2 regions of the Streptomyces asoensis genome follow, and region 2 is predicted to be linked to the other one. Evidence: riboswitches for the same ligand, from Rfam matches in the RefSeq annotation. Region 2 holds a riboswitch; the other holds the start of a gene.
What was found. A riboswitch is a leader RNA that binds a small molecule or an ion and turns the genes downstream of it on or off. The one in region 2 is predicted to bind glycine.
Positions count from the first base shown of each region.

Region 1: another riboswitch for glycine. It lies ahead of gcvT (glycine cleavage system aminomethyltransferase GcvT); the one in region 2 lies ahead of gcvP (aminomethyl-transferring glycine dehydrogenase).

Region 1 covers NZ_CP049838.1:6,900,837-6,910,481, reverse strand. Annotated here, with positions in the region: gene G9272_RS31020 (ABC transporter permease) at 1-941, opposite strand, end outside; gene G9272_RS31015 (ABC transporter substrate-binding protein) at 1,052-2,851, opposite strand; gene G9272_RS31010 (ABC transporter permease) at 2,972-3,979, opposite strand; gene G9272_RS31005 (enhanced serine sensitivity protein SseB C-terminal domain-containing protein) at 4,293-5,048, opposite strand; gene G9272_RS31000 (enhanced serine sensitivity protein SseB) at 5,266-6,066, opposite strand; gene G9272_RS30995 (AAA family ATPase) at 6,145-6,828, opposite strand; glycine riboswitch at 7,008-7,107, shown strand; glycine riboswitch at 7,108-7,225, shown strand; gene gcvT (glycine cleavage system aminomethyltransferase GcvT) at 7,268-8,410, shown strand; gene gcvH (glycine cleavage system protein GcvH) at 8,529-8,906, shown strand; gene glyA (serine hydroxymethyltransferase) at 8,921-9,645, shown strand, end outside.
Region 2 covers NZ_CP049838.1:1,965,847-1,975,491, reverse strand. Annotated here, with positions in the region: gene G9272_RS08760 (FHA domain-containing protein) at 17-901, shown strand; gene ftsR (transcriptional regulator FtsR) at 946-1,683, shown strand; gene G9272_RS08750 (bifunctional nuclease family protein) at 1,768-2,241, shown strand; gene G9272_RS08745 (MerR family transcriptional regulator) at 2,487-3,170, shown strand; gene G9272_RS08740 (DNA polymerase IV) at 3,240-4,655, shown strand; gene G9272_RS08735 (nucleotidyltransferase domain-containing protein) at 4,756-5,217, shown strand; gene G9272_RS08730 (PRC-barrel domain-containing protein) at 5,224-5,595, opposite strand; glycine riboswitch at 5,708-5,803, shown strand; gene gcvP (aminomethyl-transferring glycine dehydrogenase) at 5,987-8,872, shown strand; gene G9272_RS08720 (TOBE domain-containing protein) at 8,924-9,343, opposite strand; gene G9272_RS08715 (APC family permease) at 9,444-9,645, opposite strand, start outside.

The sequences.
Region 1 (9,645 bases), 4.9 Mb from region 2:
GCGACGAGCACCGCCAGAGAAGTGATCAGGGTGACGCCCAGGATGATGGGCAGGTCCTGGTTCTTGATGGCGTTGAGCACCGCCTGGCCGAGGCCGGGCAGGTTGAACGCCGTCTCGGTCAGGATCGCACCGCCGATGAGGGCGCCGAGGTCCATGCCGAGCATGGTCAGCAGCGGGGTCATCGTGGAGCGCATGGCGTGCTTGCCGATGACGGTGTGTTCCTTGAGGCCCTTGGCGCGGGCGGTACGGATGTAGTCCTCGCCCAGGATCTCCAGCATGGTGGCCCGGGTGATGCGGGCGTACATGGCCGCGTACAGGAACGCGAGGGTGACCCACGGCAGGATCATGCCGCCGAACCAGCCGCTGAAACTGTCCTCCAGGGGTACGAACTGCCCGTCGAACAGGTCCAGTCCGTACACGAAGATCGACAGGGCGAGCATGCCGGTGAAGTAGATCGGGAGGGAGACGCCCGAGAGCGCGACCACCATCGCGCCGCGGTCCCACAGGCTGCCCCGCTTGAGCGCGGAGAGCACACCCGCCGAGACACCGAAGATCAGCCACAGCACGGCGGCACCGAGCGCGAGCGCCAGGGTCACCGGGAAGCGGTCGGTCAGCACCGGCCAGACGGCCTGCTCACTGCGGAAGGAGTAGCCGAAGCACGGGGCGGCGCAGTGGATGGAGTCGCCACCGCCCGTGTAGGTCCGGCCGGCGAAGATGCCCTTGAAGAATTCCCAGACCTGGGCGTAGATCGGGTCGCCCAGGCCCAGCTTCTCGCGCACACCCTCGACGGCGGCAGGGTCGGCCTGCTTGCCCACGAAGCTCAAGGCGATGTCTACGCCAGCCCACTTGGGGATGAGGAAGAAGATGCCGAAGACCACCATGACGATGACCACGAGCATCACTACGGCGGCGAACAACCGCCTGATGAGGTAAGCGAGCACAGCTCTCGGCCCGCCGCGGACCGCGGGCCACCGGAGATCGTCCGATGACCCGCGGATCCGCCGCGCCGGCCTTCACCTGCCTTTCGTGCCGTTCGGCGGGTGTGCCGGGACTACTTCTTCGGGTTCTTCAGACCGAGGTTGACGAAGTCGTACTGACCGCTGTAACCGTCGGTGGTGTAGACGTTCGCCAGGTTGTCCGAGCGCCAGTTGAGGAACCGCTCGAAGACGAAGGGCAGGTAGTACGCGCCCTCCATCACCTTGTGGTTGATCTCCGTGGCGATCTTGGTCTTGCCGGCGTCGTCCAGCGTGGTGACGTACGACGAGAACAGACCGTCGATCGTCTTGTCGTTGATGAGCGCGTAGTTGTTGTTACCGCTCTCCGAGATGTACTTGCTGTTCCACAGCGGCAGACCGAAGCCCTGGACGGACGGGAAGTCCGGACCCCAGCCCATGATGATGATGCCGTAGCCCTTCTTCTTCACGTTCGAGGGGCTACCGATGATGCCGGCGGTCTGCGAGCCGTCGTACTGGTCGATCTCGGCGGTGATGCCGATCTTCTTCAGCGACGCCTGGAGGGACTGGGCGGTGGCCACCTCGACCGGCTTGTTGTTACGCACCGCGATGGTGGTCTTGAAGCCGTTCGGCTGACCGCAGGCCTTCAGGGCCTCCTTGGCCTTGGCCTCGTTGCCGCTCTTGTTGGCGCCGGAGATCTCGTACGGGTCGTACTTCTGACCCTCGGCACCCGGGACGGACGGCGGCAGCATGTTGGTGCCGATGTCACCACCGGCGACCGGACCACCGCGGGCGGTCTGGAGCGACACGTGGTCGGCGCCGAGGATGACGGCCTTGCGGCACTCGATGTTGTTGAACGGCGCGACGCTCTGCGGGAAGACCGCGTAGCGGACGTAACCGGTGACCGGGTTGTCCAGGTTGCCCTTGTGCTCCTTCAGGGCGGTGGTGCGGCCCTGCGGCGACATGCCGGTCTGGTTCAGGTCGAGGTCCAGGTCACCGCTGATCAGACGCTGGTCGAGCTGGTTGGCGTCCGAGAAGAACTGGATGGTGATCTGGTCCGGGTAGGCCTTGCGGATCGGGTCCGAGGCCTGCTTCCAGTTGGTGTTGCGGACCAGCTTGAGGTCCTTGCCCGGGCTGTAGGACGCGAACTTGTACGGGCCCGAGGAGAACGGCTTCAGGCCGTACTTGGACTTCGTGTCCTGGTCCTGGCGGACCGGCGAGGCCGAGACCAGGGCCAGCATCTCCTCGAAGTCCGAGTTGGCCTGCGGGAGGTGGAAGACGATGGTCTTGTCGTCGGGCGTGTCGATCGCCTTCAGACCCAGCTTGTCCGCGGACGTGTCCTTGTAGGGGCCCTTGTACTCGCCCTTGGGGTCCAGCACGTCCTTCAGGTACGTCGGACCGCCGGACAGCACGTCCTGCGCCCACACGCGCTCGATGCCGTACTTCACGTCCTTGGACGTGATCGCCTTGCCGTCCTCCCACGTGATGCCGTCACGCAGGGTGTACGTGTAGGTCTTGCCGTCGTCCGTGACCTTCGCGGTCTCGGTGGCGAGGTCCGGAGTGACCTCGGCGCCCGCGGCGCCCGGCTCGGCCTTGTTCGTGACGAGCTGACGGCTGTAGTAGCGGGCGAAGTTCCACATCATGCCGTAGTAGCCACGCGTGGTGTCCCACGAGTCGGCGTCCTGTGCGGCACCGAACTTCAGTGTGCCGCCCTTCTTGGCGGCGGAGGCCTGGGCGACCTTGTTGTTCGCGGCGTCGAAGCCGGCGGCACCGGAGCTCGAGCCCTTGTCGCCGTCATCTCCACCGCCGCCGCACGCCGCCGTGGTCAGCAGCGCGGCGACCGCGGCAGCAGCGGCAAACGCCTGCTTCCGCCGCCCTGAGGTGCGTTGGGTAGTCACGATCTCGGATCCTCCGGATAGATGAGAGATACCCCGTGTGAAGACCACGGGACGGTTGAGGCGCCGTGTGTTCGGCGGTTCTGCGGCTCGCTGTTTGTCGCGGATCCCCGAAGGGGCGGATCAGCGGGAGGCCTTCGGGTCCAGCGCGTCCCGGATGCCGTCACCGAAGAGGTTGAAGGCCAGCACGGTGATGAAGATCGCCACACCCGGGACCACCATGTACATCGGGTCCGACTCGTAGTAGTCGATCGCGCTCGAGAGCATCTGCCCCCACGAGGCGGTGGGCGGCTTGACCCCGACGCCCAGGAAGCTGAGCGCCGCCTCGGTGAGGATGTTGGTGGGGATCATCATCGTCGTGTACACGACGATCGGGGCGACCAGGTTGGGCAGCAGTTCCTTGAACAGGATGTACAGCCGCCCCGCGCCCAGCGATCGGGCGGCCTCGACGTACTCGCGCTCACGCAGCGAGAGCGTCTGGCCGCGCACCACGCGTCCGATGTAGGGCCAGCCGAAGAAGCCGATGACCAGGATCATCACGAAGACACGCACGCTCGAACCGGAGAGTCCCAGCATGTTGCTCGGCATGACGGAGACCAGCGCGATGATGAACAGCAACTGCGGGAAGGCGAGCAGACCGTCCATCACCCGGCTGATGACGGAGTCGACCCAGCCGCCGAAGAAGCCGGCGAGGATGCCCAGCACCGTTCCGAGGATCACGGCGACCACGGCCGACAGGAAGCCGACCAGCAGGGAGATCCGGGCGCCGTAGAGGATGCGGGCGAAGATGTCACGGCCGTTCACCGGCTCGACACCGAACAGGTGGTCGCCGCTGACGCCGCCCAGGGAGCCCGTGGGCGTACCGAAGAGCGGGTCGATGAGGCTCTCGTGATACTCGTTCGGGTCCTGCCCGAGGAGCCCGGTGATGACCGGCGCGAGCAGCGCGATCACGACGAGGACGAGCACCACGACGCCGCCCGTGAGGGCGAGCTTGTCCCGCTTGAGGCGCTCCCAGGCGATCCGGCCCAGGGAACGGCCCTGAACGGCCTTGGCGCCGCTGGTGGCGACCGACGCTTCCTCGGCCGCGCTCGGGGCCGCTTCCGCGGTCGGCTCGTGCAATGGTGCCGTCATCTGGCAGGGACCCCTCTCAACCGGCGGTAGCCGGCCCGCACTTGCCGCTGTAGCGGCGTGATCAGTCCGTAATACGCAGGGGATAAGTCCCCTGACGCCGGAGTCTTCAACGGTTTGGCGATCTGTAGCCAGACTTGGCAGTGAATGGATGCGTAAACGTGATCCGGGTAGAGGGGTTCCGTTATCCGGACGGCGGGTAACGGCCCCCGGACGGTGACTTATTGGGTCAGAACGGACAAAACCGGTACCAATCGCCGCTATCTACGCGCGAAGACATCCGGCCCCCACCTCGCGGCAGGACCCGCTTCGGATGTCAGTAGCGTCCGGTGGGCGGATAGCCGTAGCCGCCGGCGGGAGCCTGGGCCGGTGCTGGCGCGTGGGCCTCGCGGTCGTAGAAGGGCCGGGCGGTGGCACGCATCCACATCACGACGGGGTCGTACTCGTCCGTCATGGCGACCGTCGACACCGGCAGCCCGTCCGGCACGGCCCCGATGGACTGCTGCATCATCGCCCGTACGGCGTCCACGGCCGGCGGGGAGGAGTCGTACACGTCGAGCCCGATCGCCAGGTAGGGCGCACCCAGCGCCGGCTGCACCCAGGCGCGGCGCAACGCGCGGACCGCCGGGGTACGGTGGGCGTTCTGCGCGAGCAGGGCGTAGAACTGCGGGATCTCGATGCCCGGTTCGGACAGCCGCAACGGCCCGGCCGGCTGGCGCTCCAGGCCGGTGGCGATACGGCGCAGATCCAGCCACGGAATGCCGACACCGCCGCCGGGGGCGTGCGGGTTCAACCAGAGGCCGTAGTGGTCGGGGTAGAGGGTGCGGGCCACGTCCAGCCCGTCCACCACCTCGTAGGACCTGTTCCAGCCACTCGCGCTGAGCTCCTGGGCGGAGGTGACGCAGGGGGCGTAGCCGTGCCCGTCGACCTCCATGTTTCCGTACTGGGCGTCCGGGGAGCCGGCCTGGCCGTGCCACAGCAGCATCCAGAGCTGACCGGAGGAGGGCGTCGCGAGCGCGCGCAGGAGCGCCTCGTAGGCGTCGTAGCGCCCGGGCGTGACCTGGCGCAGCATGTGCTCGACCGAGCCGGTCGCGGCAGTGCCAGCGCTCACTTTTTATCGCCCCTTCGAGAAGTTGCCCCGCGTTGGAGTCCAGCTTAGGCGCTCCGCTGGTCGAGCCGTTGAGAGCTCGAGGCTTGCTGTGTTCTTCGGGCTGCCGATCGTGCGTGGCCGTGCGCGCCCCGCGGCGGAGCCGCATACGGATGCAGCCCGCGCCCCGGGGTGGGCCGCCCTAGCGTGAGTAGAAGGCGCGGACCCGCTCCCGCATCCAGTCGCCCACCGGGTCCTGGGCGACGTCCAGGAGGACCAGGTTGACCGGCCAGGGGGCGGGCGCCGTCGTCAGGGCCCGGCCCAGGGCCTCCAGGGGAAGGGCCCGCAGGTCGCCCTCCCACTGGGAGAGTTCCACGCCCACGAACATCACCGGGTCCGCCGTCTCGATGGCGGCCAGGCAACGGCGGGCCGTGCGGACCACGCCCGTGGCCTCGAACTCCGCCGAGGCCGCGGCCAGGAAGTCCATCGGGTCGTCCTGCCAGTCGGGCTCGTAGAGGCGGACCCGGCCGCCGGCCGCGGTGCCGTCCAGCGGGGTGCGGCCCGCCCGGCAGAGCTCCGCCACGGCTGCCGGGGGCAGCGGGACGCCGACCACGCCGTCCGGGTTCACCAGGATGCCCACCTGCGGGGGCAGCCCCCGGGCGAACTCCACGGCCGGCGCGATCGTGAACGACATGTGCGAGCCGACGACCTGCCGGAACTGCTCCTCGGAGCTGAAGACCGGCACGTACACCTGGCCCTCGAGCTCCATCGTGGGCAGGTCGAGGGGGCCGCTGTGCGGGCCGCCGCCGCCGGGCAGCGGCACCCAGACGAAGCTGCGTCCGAGCACCTCGACGATCCGGCCGCCGGCTCCCGGCACGCCGAGGGAGACGGAGAGCACCTCCTCCAGCTCGTTGCCGGGCCATCCGCCGTGCGGATGGGGGTGTGCCTGCGCCGGAAAGTCCGCGGAGAAGTCCGTCGGAAAGTTCGCCGGGGGGAAATCCATCTGCCTACCGCCTGCTGAGAACCGCTCACTTCGCTGTGGCTGAAAGGCTAGCGGGTACCGGGGGTCGCACCCGAGCCCTCAGCCCGTGAAACCGATGCGGCGCAGTGTGTCGGCCGCCGCGCGGTCGAGCAGCACCGCCGAGCCGCAGCCCTCGGGCAGTCGGCCCTTCTCCACCGAGCGCGCCAGCCGGGCGGCGGCGTGGCGGTGGCGCAGGAACGCGTACCGGGAGACGCCCCGGCCTCGCTCGCGCTGCCCCTCCAGCGCCGTGTCCGCGCCGACGTCCAGCAGCAGCAGGTGGAGGGTGCCGCCGCGGCGGCGGGCCTCTCGGGCCAGCCAGTCACGGACCCAGGCCTGCGTGCCGCAGTCGTGCACGACGACGCCCGCGCCACTGCGCAGCGCCCGGCGCAGTCCGGCGTAGTGGGCGAGCCGGACGAGGGGGCGGTAGAGGCCGTAGGGCAGGAAGCGGGGGGCGCGGGCGTCCCAGCGGTCCCGGGTGTCCTGGGAGTCGACGCGGATGCCCTGCACGGTCCGCCGCATGAGCGTGGACTTGCCGCTGCCGGGCAGACCGGTGACCACGACCAGGTCACGGGGGCCGAAGAGCAGGCCGTGCGGGCTGCGGCCGGCCCGCTCGCGCAGGTCGCGGACGACGGGCGCCGGCTGCGGACCGCACGCCTCCCGGGCCGGGGCGACGGGCTGCGCGGGCAGCGCGACCCCCGAGCCGGTCGCGAATGCCGTGGACCTTGCCGTGGTCGTCCTGTTCACCGTGATCGTCCTCCCCTGGGGTCAGATGGTGTCCTCATCCCCACTGAGCGTAAAGAGAAGGTAATGCGCTGCGCCTAGCGTTTTCGTGCGCGTACCGACACAAGCCGGTTACAGATGCGGCCTGCCGTGATCGGGGCGAGCCGTGCAATGATGGCCGCGCCAACTGCATACCGGCCGTTTGAATCCGCGCGGGAGAGTCCTCAGCAGCAGCTTCGCTGGGGCGCCGAAGGAGCAAGTCCCTCCCTTGAATCTCTCAGGCCCCGTTACCGCGCGGGCGAGGCACATCTGAAAAGCGGGCCGCTGTCTCCAGTGGCTCCACCCAAGGTGCAAGTCATGATCGATCCCGTCGCGGGCCGTCATGGCGAACCTCTCAGGTTCCGATGACAGATGGGGAGGAACGACCTCGCCGTGCCGTCATGCCTTGGGAGACGAACGCCCGATGAGCAGTACCGACCCCGCATCCGACCAGAGCGCCGAGCAGCGCCACACCGCCCTCGACGCGGTGCATCGTGCGCTCGGCGCGACGATGACCGACTTCGCCGGCTGGGACATGCCCCTGCGTTACGGCTCCGAGCGCGACGAGCACCACGCCGTCCGCACCAGGGCCGGGCTCTTCGACCTCTCGCACATGGGCGAGATCACCGTCACCGGCCCGCAGGCCGCCGCCCTCCTCGACTTCGCCCTGGTGGGCAACATCGGGGCGGTCAAGAACGCCCGCGCCCGCTACACGATGATCTGCCGGGCGGACGGCGGCATCCTGGACGACCTGATCGTCTACCGGCTCGCCGAGACCGAGTTCATGGTGGTGGCCAACGCCTCCAACGCGCAGGTCGTGCTGGACGCTCTGACCGAGCGCGCCGAGGGCTTCGACGCGGAGGTCCGCGACGACCGCGACACCTACGCGCTGATCGCCGTACAGGGCCCCGAGTCCCCCGGCATCCTCGCGGCCGTCACCGACGCCGACCTGGACGGCCTGAAGTACTACGCCGGCCTGCCCGGCACCGTCGCCGGCGTCCCGGCCCTCATCGCGCGCACCGGCTACACCGGCGAGGACGGCTTCGAACTCTTCGTACGGCCGGAGCACGCCGTCGAGCTGTGGCAGGCGCTGACCAAGGCCGGCGAGGGTGTCGGACTGGTGCCCTGCGGTCTGTCCTGCCGGGACACGCTGCGCCTGGAGGCGGGCATGCCGCTGTACGGGCACGAGCTGAGCACCTCCCTCACCCCGTTCGACGCCGGCCTCGGCCGGGTGGTGAAGTTCGACAAGGACGGCGACTTCGTCGGGCGTACGGCGCTGGAGGCGGCCGCCGGGCGCGCCGCCTCGCAGCCCCCGCGCGTCCTCGTCGGCCTGGTCGCCGAGGGCCGCCGGGTCCCGCGCGCCGGGTTCGCCGTCGTCGCCGGCGGCGAGGTGATCGGCGAGGTCACCTCCGGCGCCCCCTCCCCCACCCTCGGCAAGCCGATCGCGATGGCGTACGTCGACGCCGCCCACGCGGCGCCGGGAACCACGGGCGTCGGCGTGGACATCCGAGGCAGCCACGAGCCGTACGAGGTCGTGGCGCTGCCGTTCTACAAGCGCCAGAAGTAGACACTGGGCGCGTTGACGCCCGCCCGCGCGTGACCCTGCGCACATTTCCGCTGCTCACGTGCGTTTCCAGCAGTCCCCCATTCACCAGCACCCTCCCGCGTACAGGAGAATTCAGGCCATGAGCAACCCCCAGCAGCTGCGCTACAGCAAGGAGCACGAGTGGCTGTCGGTCGCCGAGGACGGCGTCTCGACGGTCGGCATCACGGAGCACGCGGCCAACGCGCTCGGCGACGTGGTCTTCGTCCAGCTCCCCGAGGTCGGTGACACGGTGACCGCGGGCGAGACCTGCGGCGAGCTGGAGTCGACCAAGTCGGTCAGCGAGCTGTACGCACCGGTCTCCGGCGAGATCGTCGAGGTCAACCAGGACGTCGTCGACGACCCGGCGCTGGTGAACTCCGCCCCCTTCGAGGGCGGATGGCTGTTCAAGGTACGCACGGCGGGCGAGCAGGACGACCTGCTCACCGCCGACGAGTACACCGCCTACACCGCCGGCTGAGGAGTCGTAGACGCATGTCCGTCCTGAACACGCCCCTGCACGAGCTCGACCCGGAGATCGCCGCCGCGGTCGACGCCGAGCTGAACCGCCAGCAGTCCACGCTCGAGATGATCGCCTCGGAGAACTTCGCTCCGCTCGCGGTGATGGAGGCGCAGGGCTCGGTCCTGACCAACAAGTACGCCGAGGGCTACCCGGGCCGCCGCTACTACGGCGGCTGCGAGCACGTCGACGTGGCCGAGCAGATCGCGATCGACCGGATCAAGGAGCTGTTCGGCGCCGAGTACGCCAACGTCCAGCCCCACTCGGGCGCCTCCGCCAACCAGGCCGCCCTGTTCGCGATGGCCCAGCCCGGCGACACGATCCTCGGCCTGGACCTGGCGCACGGCGGTCACCTGACCCACGGCATGCGGCTGAACTTCTCCGGCAAGCAGTTCGACGTGGTCGCGTACCACGTGGACGACGCCGGCCTGGTCGACATGGCCGAGGTCGAGCGGCTCGCCAAGGAGCACCGTCCGAAGGTGATCATCGCGGGCTGGTCGGCGTACCCGCGGCAGCTGGACTTCGCCGAGTTCCGCCGGATCGCGGACGAGGTCGAGGCCTTCCTGTGGGTCGACATGGCGCACTTCGCGGGTCTGGTCGCGGCCGGTCTCCACCCGAACCCGGTGGAGTACGCCGACGTCGTCACGTCCACCACCCACAAGACGCTGGGCGGCCCCCGCGGCGGCATCATCCTCGCGAA
Region 2 (9,645 bases):
TGGTGCGTGGTGGAAACTGTCTGGTGGACACGGACGTTGTGAAGATGTCCGGGTCGACCGGTGTATTCAGTCAGGGTTCGTCCTGCCCCACGGGCGGGTCTGTTTCGGTCAAGGGGAATCGCCCGTGAAGTTGTTTGCGAAGTTGTTCGGCAAGAGCGCGCGAGAGGGTAGCGAAAACGCGACCGCTCGCCATCGCGCACAGCCTGACGCAGAGGGTCAGCGGCCGCTGTTCAGGGATCAGGTGGCTGGTCCGGGCGGCGACATTTCCGGCGGCCAGGGCGCGGCGTCGGTTGACCCTGCGCAGTCCGGCGGCATAGGTTTCGGCCAACCGTCAACCTCAAGTACGGGTGGAGGGTTTTCCCCTATGTCGGCCCTGGTGTGTACGAGGTGCGGTAACCGCAACGCGGAGAACAGCCGCTTCTGCTCCAACTGCGGCGCGCCGCTGCGCCCCGGGCTGACGCCCGAGCGTGCGTCGGAGACGACCTCCACCATCTCCATCTCCGGTCTCGAGGCCTACGACGCCGAGGTCACCGGTCAGACGCAGCTGCCCGCGCTCTCGCCCGAGGCGCAGGCCGCGGTCGACGCGCTGCCGCTGGGTTCCGCCCTGCTGGTCGTGCGGCGCGGCCCGAACTCGGGCAGCCGTTTCCTTCTGGACGGCGACCTGACGACGGCCGGTCGTCACCCGCAGAGCGACATCTTCCTGGACGACGTGACGGTCTCGCGTCGCCATGTGGAGTTCCGGCGCAACCCGGACGGCACGTTCAAGGTGGCGGACGTCGGCAGTCTGAACGGCACGTACGTCAACCGGGAGCGGATCGACGAGGTCCCTCTGTCGAACGGTGACGAGGTGCAGATCGGCAAGTACCGGCTGGTCTTCTACGCGAGCCAGCGGGGCTACTGACCGGCCCCCGGGCACCGTCCGGGGGGACTCCCCAGGGAAGGTCCATGCTTCAAACACCGAGGGGCGGTGTCGGACACGGCACCGCCTCCGCGGACGGTGGTTCGATGAGCATCGGCACCGTGCTGAACGCGCTGCGTGACGAGTTTCCCGAAGTCACCATCTCCAAGATCCGTTTCCTGGAGTCGGAAGGGCTCATCGAGCCGCAGCGGACCCCTTCGGGGTACCGGAAGTTCAGTGTGCAGGACGTCGAGCGCCTCGGCCACGTCCTGAGGATGCAGCGGGACCACTATCTGCCGCTCAAGGTCATCCGTGAGCACTTGGACGCCATGGAGCGCGGTGAGGCCGCGCCGCTGCCGACCGTGGGCCGGCAGCGGGACGGTGAGGCCGTTGTGGAGGCGTCGGAGGGGCCCACCGTCGCCAGGATCGGCCGGTCCGAGCTGCTGGCGGCCGCGGGAATCGGCGAGCCGGAGCTCAAGGAGTGGGAGTCGTACGGTCTCGTCGTGCCGTTGGAGGACGGGGTCTACGACGCCGAGGCGGCCACGGTGGCAGCGCTCGTCGCCGAGCTGGGCAGGTTCGGGATCGAGCCCCGGCACCTGCGGGTGATGAAGGCTGCGGCCGATCGTGAGGCCGGCCTCGTGGACCAGGTGGTGGCCCCGCTCAAGCGCCACCGCAATCCGCAGACCAGGGCCCACGCGCAGGCCCGTACGAAGGAACTCGCGGGGCTCACGGTGCGGCTGCACGCGGCGTTGGTGCAGACGGCGCTCGGGGTGCGGCTGCCCTGAGCGGGCGGTTTCGCCCTGGGCGGATCGGTCACCCGTTCCCGGCCCGACTACCCAAACGTCCCGGGCACGGCCTAGGGTTGCTGTGTGAACGAGCTCGATGTCGTAGGTGTCCGGGTCGAGATGCCCTCCAACCAACCGATCGTGCTGCTGCGTGAAGTGGGAGGCGACCGTTACCTTCCCATCTGGATCGGACCGGGTGAGGCGACGGCGATCGCCTTCGCCCAGCAGGGCATGGCTCCCGCGCGACCGCTGACCCACGACCTGTTCAAGGACGTGCTGGAGGCCGTCGGCCAGGAGCTCACCGAGGTGCGCATCACGGACCTGCGGGAGGGCGTCTTCTACGCGGAGCTGGTCTTCGCCAGCGGGGTCGAGGTGAGCGCGCGTCCCTCGGACGCCATAGCGCTGGCGTTGCGCACGGGGACACCGATCTACGGCAGTGACACGGTCCTGGACGACGCGGGGATCGCCATCCCGGACGAGCAGGAGGACGAGGTGGAGAAGTTCCGCGAGTTCCTCGACCAGATCTCGCCCGAGGACTTCGGCACCAGCAACCAGTAGTCGGCACATGCGCGGAATGCGGGCGTCCTGCACGGGGACGCCCGCCCCGTTTTCGGCAAATGCCAACGGCGAGTGAGAGCGTCCTACGGCTACTTCTCAGCGCATTCGGCTAGCCTTTCCCCGCGGTGGGGTGCGGGAAACCACTCTCAGGGTGATTATCACTCGGCGTGCCGAGTGTGGCGATCGTTGACGCACCCCTGGTGACTGCCTACCGTCGACAGGGCAGGTCAAGGACGGAGGTCGGCGTGAGAAGCAGCGGCGACGGTACGGCTGGGGGTGCCCCCGGACTCGGTGTCGGGGGAAGCGGTCCGTACCCTTCCCCGGGCTCTCCAGCACGCTCGAGCAGGGGATACCCCCAGCAGAGCAGCGCGGCCGATCACGCTCCGCAGCGTCCGGCGGCCGTGCCGAGCAGCGGAGGGGCGACATCCATGGCGTCCGAGCAGATCGGCTATCGCGGTCCGACGGCCTGCGCGGCCGCGGGCATCACCTATCGGCAACTGGACTACTGGGCCCGCACCGGGCTGGTCGAGCCGAGCGTGCGGCCCGCCCACGGGTCCGGCACGCAGCGTCTGTACAGCTTCCGGGACGTCGTCGTCCTGAAGATCGTCAAGCGGTTCCTCGACACCGGGGTGTCGCTCCAGAACATCCGCACCGCGGTGCAGCATCTGCGGGAGCGCGGGTTCAGTGACCTGGAGCGCATGACGCTGATGAGCGACGGCGCCACCGTCTACGAGTGCACCTCGCCGGACGAGGTCCACGCGCTGCTCCAGGGCGGGCAGGGCATCTTCGGGATCGCCGTGGGCGTGGTGTGGCGGGACGTCGAGAGCGCGCTGTCGCAGTTGCACGGGGAGCGTGTCGACACCGGGGAGACGCTCGTCGGGCACAATCCGGCGGACGAACTGGCACGTCGGCGCAACCGGGCGGTCTGAAACCCCTCCAGGAGCGCGAGGGGCGGCTGTACGACGTCATTGTCAGTGGCGTGGTGCAGCATCGGACATGTGAGAAACGCGCCCACGATCCTGCATCTCGACATGGATGCCTTCTTCGCGCAGGCGGAGCAGGCGTCCAAGCCGAGCCTGTGCGGGAAAGCCGTGGTCGTGGGCGGTCTGGGGCCTCGCGGAGTGGTCGCGACCGCCTCCTACGAGGCGCGGGTCTTCGGAGTGCACTCGGCGATGCCCATGGCCCAGGCGCGCCGGCGGGCCCCGAACGCCGCGTATCTGGTTCCGCGCTTCGCGTTCTACCGGTCGATCAGCGAGCAGGTCATGGGGCTGCTGCGGGCGCTGTCGCCGCTGGTGGAGCCGCTGAGCCTGGACGAGGCCTTCGTGGACCTGGATGCCGGGGGAGCGGCCTGGGACAGTGAGTCGGCGCGGCTGGCGGGGATCAGGCTGCGCGCGGACATACGGGCCGTCACCGGGCTCACGGGTTCGGTGGGTCTGGCCTCCTGCAAGATGCTGGCGAAGATCGCCTCGGAGCAGGCGAAGCCCGACGGGCTGGTGCTCATCGAGCCGGGGACCGAGCGGGCCCTGCTCGGCCCGCTGTCGGTGCGGACCCTGCCGGGGGTCGGCCCGGCGACGGGGGACCATCTGCGGCGGGCCGGGATCACCACGATCGACGAGATCGCCGAGGCCGGTGAGGACGAGCTGGTGCGGCTGCTGGGCAAGGCGCACGGGCACGCGCTGTACGCCATGGCGCTGGCCCGCGACGACCGGCCCGTGGTGGCGGAGCGGGAGGCCAAGTCGGTGTCGGTCGAGGACACGTACGACGTGGACATCCACGACCGGGTCCGGGTGGAGCTGGAGGTGCAGCGGCTCGCGGACCGGTGTGTGCGCAGGCTGCGGGGGGCCGGTCTGTCGGGGCGGACCATCGTGCTGAAGGTGCGGCGGTACGACTTCTCCACGCTCACCCGGTCCGAGACCCTGCGGGGGCCCACCGATGATCCGGGGGTGGTCCGGGAGGCGGCGGCCCGGTTGCTGGACTCGGTGGACACGACGGGTGGGGTGCGGCTGCTCGGGGTGGGCGTCAGCGGACTGGCGGATTTCACGCAGGAGGATCTGTTCGCGCAGGCCGCTGAGGACCGGGCGGACGGGGCCGAGGAGGAACTCGCGGACGAGCCCGTCGGCGAGATTCCGGTGCCGGTCGAGCACCAGTGGCGCCCAGGACACGATGTGCGGCATGCCGAGCTCGGACACGGATGGGTGCAGGGCAGCGGGTTGGGCCGGGTCACCGTGCGCTTCGAGACGCCCGAGTCGGAGCCGGGACGGGTACGCACTTTCAGGACCGACGATCCGGGGCTGGAGCCGGCGGATCCGTTGCCGCTGGTGCGACGAAGACCTGGTGACGACGGCGGGCCGGCGGCAGGAGCGCCGCATCCGGAGGCCAAGCCGTCGGAGGTCGAGTCCGGGAACTCTGCGTGAGGCGGATCAGTTACACAGAGTGAAGCGGTTCGAAGTGTGGGGTGGGCCGGAGCGGTGGCGGTGTCCCGCGAGGTGACACCGGTGACGGATGGGGAGCTGAATGAAGCTGCACGGAGGCCGGTTCGCGGACCCGGCCGGGGTGTCGCCGGAGCGCGAAGCCGAGATGCGCCGGGTGGTGGACCGGGTCACCCGGTGGGCCGGGAACCGGAGCGACGTGGTGGGGCTGCTGCTCGTCGGGTCCATTGCGCGCGGGGGCGCGCGTCCCGACCCGGACGTGGACCTCGTGGTGTTGTCGACGGCGCCCGCCCGGTACGCGGAGGACGACGGGTGGGGGCGTGAGCTGGCCCTGGGCGAGGTGGCCCGGGTCCGGGAACGGGGGCCTGTCACCGAATGGCGGTATGTGACCGCCTCCGGCCTGGAGGTCGAGGTGGGCGTCGGTTCTGCCCACTGGGCGCGGACCGATCCGGTCGACGCCGGCACACGAAGAGTCATCACGGACGGCGCCCGGCCGCTGTACGACCCTGCCGGGATTCTGGGGGCGCTGATACAGGCCTGTGGCTGAGGGGGCTCAGCTGTCGTCCGTACCCGCCAGTCGGCCGAAGTCGTGGTCGGGGAGCGGGGGAGCGGCGCCCACGTCGAGGCCGTAGTGGTGGTAGAGCTGGAGTTCCTGTTCCGGGGAGAGGTGGCGACCCACGCCGAAGTCGGGAGCGTCCTTGATCAGGGCCCGGTCGAAGGGGATGTGCAGGGTGCCCTCGACCAGCTGGCTGGGCTCCAGGGGGACGAAGGCGTCGCGGGAGAACAGACCGGTGCGTATGGCCGCCCACTCCGGCACTCCGGTGGCGTCGTCGAGGTAGACCTCGTCGACGGTGCCGATCTTGGTGCCGTTGCGGTCGAATGCCTTGCGGCCGATCAGGTTGCGCGGATCGATGTCGGTCTGCACGGGCCCTCCACTTGGTCGCAACTCATCCGTAAGCACTACAAAAGAGCACATTGGGACGAGTGGCCACTCGAGCGAGTCTCGTTGACCCCGCTGGTAGTCTGACAACGGCTGCTGACACCGCGCGGGAGAGTCCTCCGGACATCACCGGAGGCGCCGAAGGAGCAAATCCTCCCCGGAATCTCTCAGGCTCACGTACCGCACGGACGAGGTCACTCTGGAAAGCAGGGCGGGTGCCGACGGCGTCGACGGCTTCCGCTCTCACCGACGGTGAAAGCCGGGTGCCCTCGGGCGACCCGGTGAAGCTCTCAGGTTGAGATGACAGAGGGGGAGGCCGTCCGGGTACCCACCGTGGTGACCCTCGAAGGTCGTGTCAGACCAGGAGGCCTCCGTAATGACCGCCCAACGCATTCCGCTCGCAGAGCTCGAGCAGGGAATTTCCTTCGAACAGCGCCACATCGGGCCCGACCTCGAGGCGCGGGCCAAGATGCTCGCACAGGTCGGCTACGGCTCGCTCGACGAGCTCACCGCCGCAGCGGTCCCGGATGTGATCAAGAACGCCGACGCGCTGGACCTGCCGGGAGCGCGCACCGAGGCCGAGGTGCTGGCCGAGCTGCGCTCGCTGGCCGACCGCAACCAGGTCCTCGACTCGATGATCGGACTCGGCTACTACGGGACGTTCACGCCGCCCGTCATCCTGCGCAACGTCATGGAGAACCCGGCCTGGTACACGGCCTACACGCCGTACCAGCCGGAGATCTCCCAGGGTCGGCTCGAGGCGCTGCTGAACTTCCAGACCGTGGTCGCCGACCTCACCGGGCTGCCGACCTCCGGAGCGTCGCTGCTCGACGAGGGCACGGCCGCCGCCGAGGCGATGGCGCTGTCCCGGCGCATGGGGAAGAACAAGAAGGGCCTCTTCCTCATCGACGCGGACGCGCTGCCGCAGACCATCGCCGTGATCGAGACCCGCGCCGAGCCGACGGGCGTGGAGATCGTCGTCGCCGACCTGAGCGACGGGATTCCCGCGGAGATCGCCGCGCGGGAGATCAACGGCGTGCTCGTCCAGTACCCCGGTGCCTCCGGTGCCGTACGTGACCTCAAGGCGCTCGTCGACCAGGCGCACGGGCTCGGCGCGCTCGTCACCGTCGCCGCGGATCTGCTCGCGCTGACGCTGCTGAAGTCGCCGGGCGAGCTGGGGGCGGACATCGCGGTCGGTACGACGCAGCGGTTCGGTGTGCCGATGGGCTTCGGCGGACCGCACGCCGGGTACATGGCCGTCCGCGAGCAGTTCGCGCGCAGCCTGCCGGGGCGGCTGGTGGGCGTGTCGGTGGACGCCGACGGACACAAGGCCTACCGGCTCGCGCTACAGACGCGCGAGCAGCACATCCGGCGCGAGAAGGCCACCAGCAACATCTGCACGGCGCAGGTGCTGCTGGCGGTGATGGCGGGGATGTACGCCGTCTACCACGGTCCCGACGGGCTCCGGGCGATCGCCCGGCGCACGCACCGATACGCCTCGATCCTCGCCGCCGGGCTCGAGGCCGGTGGTGTCGAGGTCGTGCACGGGTCGTACTTCGACACGCTGACCGTGCGGGTGCCGGCGAAGGCCGCCGAGGTCGTCGCCGCCGCGCGGGAACTCGGGGTCAACCTGCACCTCGTCGACGCCGACCAGGTGTCGATCGCCTGCGACGAGACGACCGCTCGGGCGCAGGTGTCCGCCGTCTGGGCCGCCTTCGGGGTGGACGGCGACATCGAGGCGCTCGACGCGGCCACCGCCGACTCCCTGCCCGCCGGGCTGCTGCGGTCCGACGCGGTCCTGACGCACCCCGTCTTCCACCAGCACCGTTCCGAGACCGCGATGCTGCGCTATCTGCGCAGGCTCGCCGACCGGGACTACGCGCTGGACCGGGGCATGATCCCGCTGGGCTCCTGCACCATGAAGCTCAACGCGACCACCGAGATGGAGCCGGTCACCTGGCCCGAGTTCGGGCAGCTGCACCCGTTCGCGCCGGCCGAACAGGCGGAGGGCTACCTGACGCTCATCCGCGAGCTGGAGGAGCGGCTCGCCGAGGTCACCGGGTACGACAAGGTGTCGCTCCAGCCGAACGCCGGGTCGCAGGGCGAGCTGGCCGGGCTGCTCGCCGTCCGCGGGTACCACCGGGGCAACGGGGACGAGCAGCGGACCGTGTGCCTCATCCCGTCCTCCGCGCACGGCACGAACGCGGCCAGCGCCGTGATGGCGGGCATGAAGGTCGTCGTCGTGAAGACCGCCGAGGACGGCGAGATCGACGTCGAGGACCTGCGGGCGAAGATCGAGCGGCACCGGGACGAGCTGTCGGTGCTGATGATCACCTACCCGTCGACGCACGGGGTGTTCGAGGAGCATGTCGCCGACATCTGCGCCCAGGTGCACGAGGCGGGCGGGCAGGTGTACGTCGACGGCGCCAACCTCAACGCGCTCGTCGGTCTCGCCAAGCCGGGGCACTTCGGCGGTGACGTCTCGCATCTGAACCTGCACAAGACGTTCTGCATCCCCCACGGGGGCGGCGGCCCGGGCGTCGGACCCGTCGCCGTACGGTCGCACCTGGCGCCGTATCTGCCGAACCACCCGCTTCAGCCCGCCGCCGGGCCGGACACCGGGGTGGGGCCGATCTCCGCGGCTCCCTGGGGTTCCGCCGGGATACTGCCGATCTCGTGGGCGTATGTGCGCCTCATGGGCGGCGAGGGGCTCAAGCGGGCCACGCAGGTGGCCGTGCTGAGCGCCAACTACATCGCCAAGCGGCTGGAGCCGCACTACCCGGTGCTCTACAACGGGCCGGGCGGGCTGGTCGCGCACGAGTGCATCATCGACCTGCGGCCGCTGACCAAGGCGACCGGCGTGAGCGTCGACGACGTCGCGAAGCGGCTCATCGACTACGGGTTCCACGCGCCGACGATGTCGTTCCCGGTGGCCGGGACGCTGATGATCGAGCCGACCGAGTCCGAGGACCTGATCGAGATCGACCGTTTCTGCGAGGCGATGATCGCCATCCGTGCGGAGATCGAGAAGGTCGGAGCGGGCGAATGGCCGGCCGAGGACAACCCGCTGCACGGTGCCCCGCACACCGCGGCGGCGCTGGGCGGGGAGTGGGAGCACGCGTACACGCGTGAGGAGGCCGTCTTCCCGGCCGGTGTGTCGGCCGCCGACAAGTACTGGCCGCCGGTGCGCCGGATCGACCAGGCCTTCGGCGACCGGAACCTGGTCTGCTCGTGCCCGCCGCTGGACGCGTACGAGGACTGAGCCGGTGCGTTGAGGGCCCCCGTCCGTTCCGGGCGGGGGCCCTCACGCGCGCTATGCCGTCGCCAGGGACACCTCGGTCGCCTTGATCAGGGCGACGACGTCGGAGCCGACGAAGAGACCCAGGTCGGTGGCTGCTTCCTTGGTGATCACCGCGGTGAGTTCGCCCCCGTCCATGGAGACCTTCACCGAGGCCATGACCCCGCCCGTCACGAGGCCGGTGATCGTGCCGGTGAGCTGGTTGCGGATCGAGAGACCGTCGACCCGGCCGGTGGCCAGGGAGACCTCCGTCGACTTCACCAGGGCGCGGACGGCGGTGCCGGCGGCGAGGGCGAGTTGGTTCACGGCCTCCAGCGTGATGGCCGCCGTGAGGTCCTGGCCGCCGTCCAGACGGATCTTGACGGTGGCCATCACCTCGCCGGGATGGACGGCGGTGACGGTGCCGGGGAGTTGATTGCGGATGCTCAGGCTCATGAGCGTCAACGGTAGGCCGCCGAGCCCCTTATGCGGGTTATGCGCGGGTATACGTCGTCCGGCGGCGTCAGGACACGTCGGACGACGGCCCGGGGGCGGGTCAGCCCGTGTGGACGCGGGGGCGTCGGTCGCGGTCCGGTTCGGCCTCGCGCAGGACCTCCCGGGTGACCGGAGCGACCTCGCCCTGGCCGAAGAGGAAGAAGCGCAGGAAGTTGGCGAAGGGGTTGCCCTCGGTCCATTCGAAGTAGATGTGCGGGATGCAGCCGGTGGAGTCACGGGTGTGCAGCAGCAGCGCGGCCAGG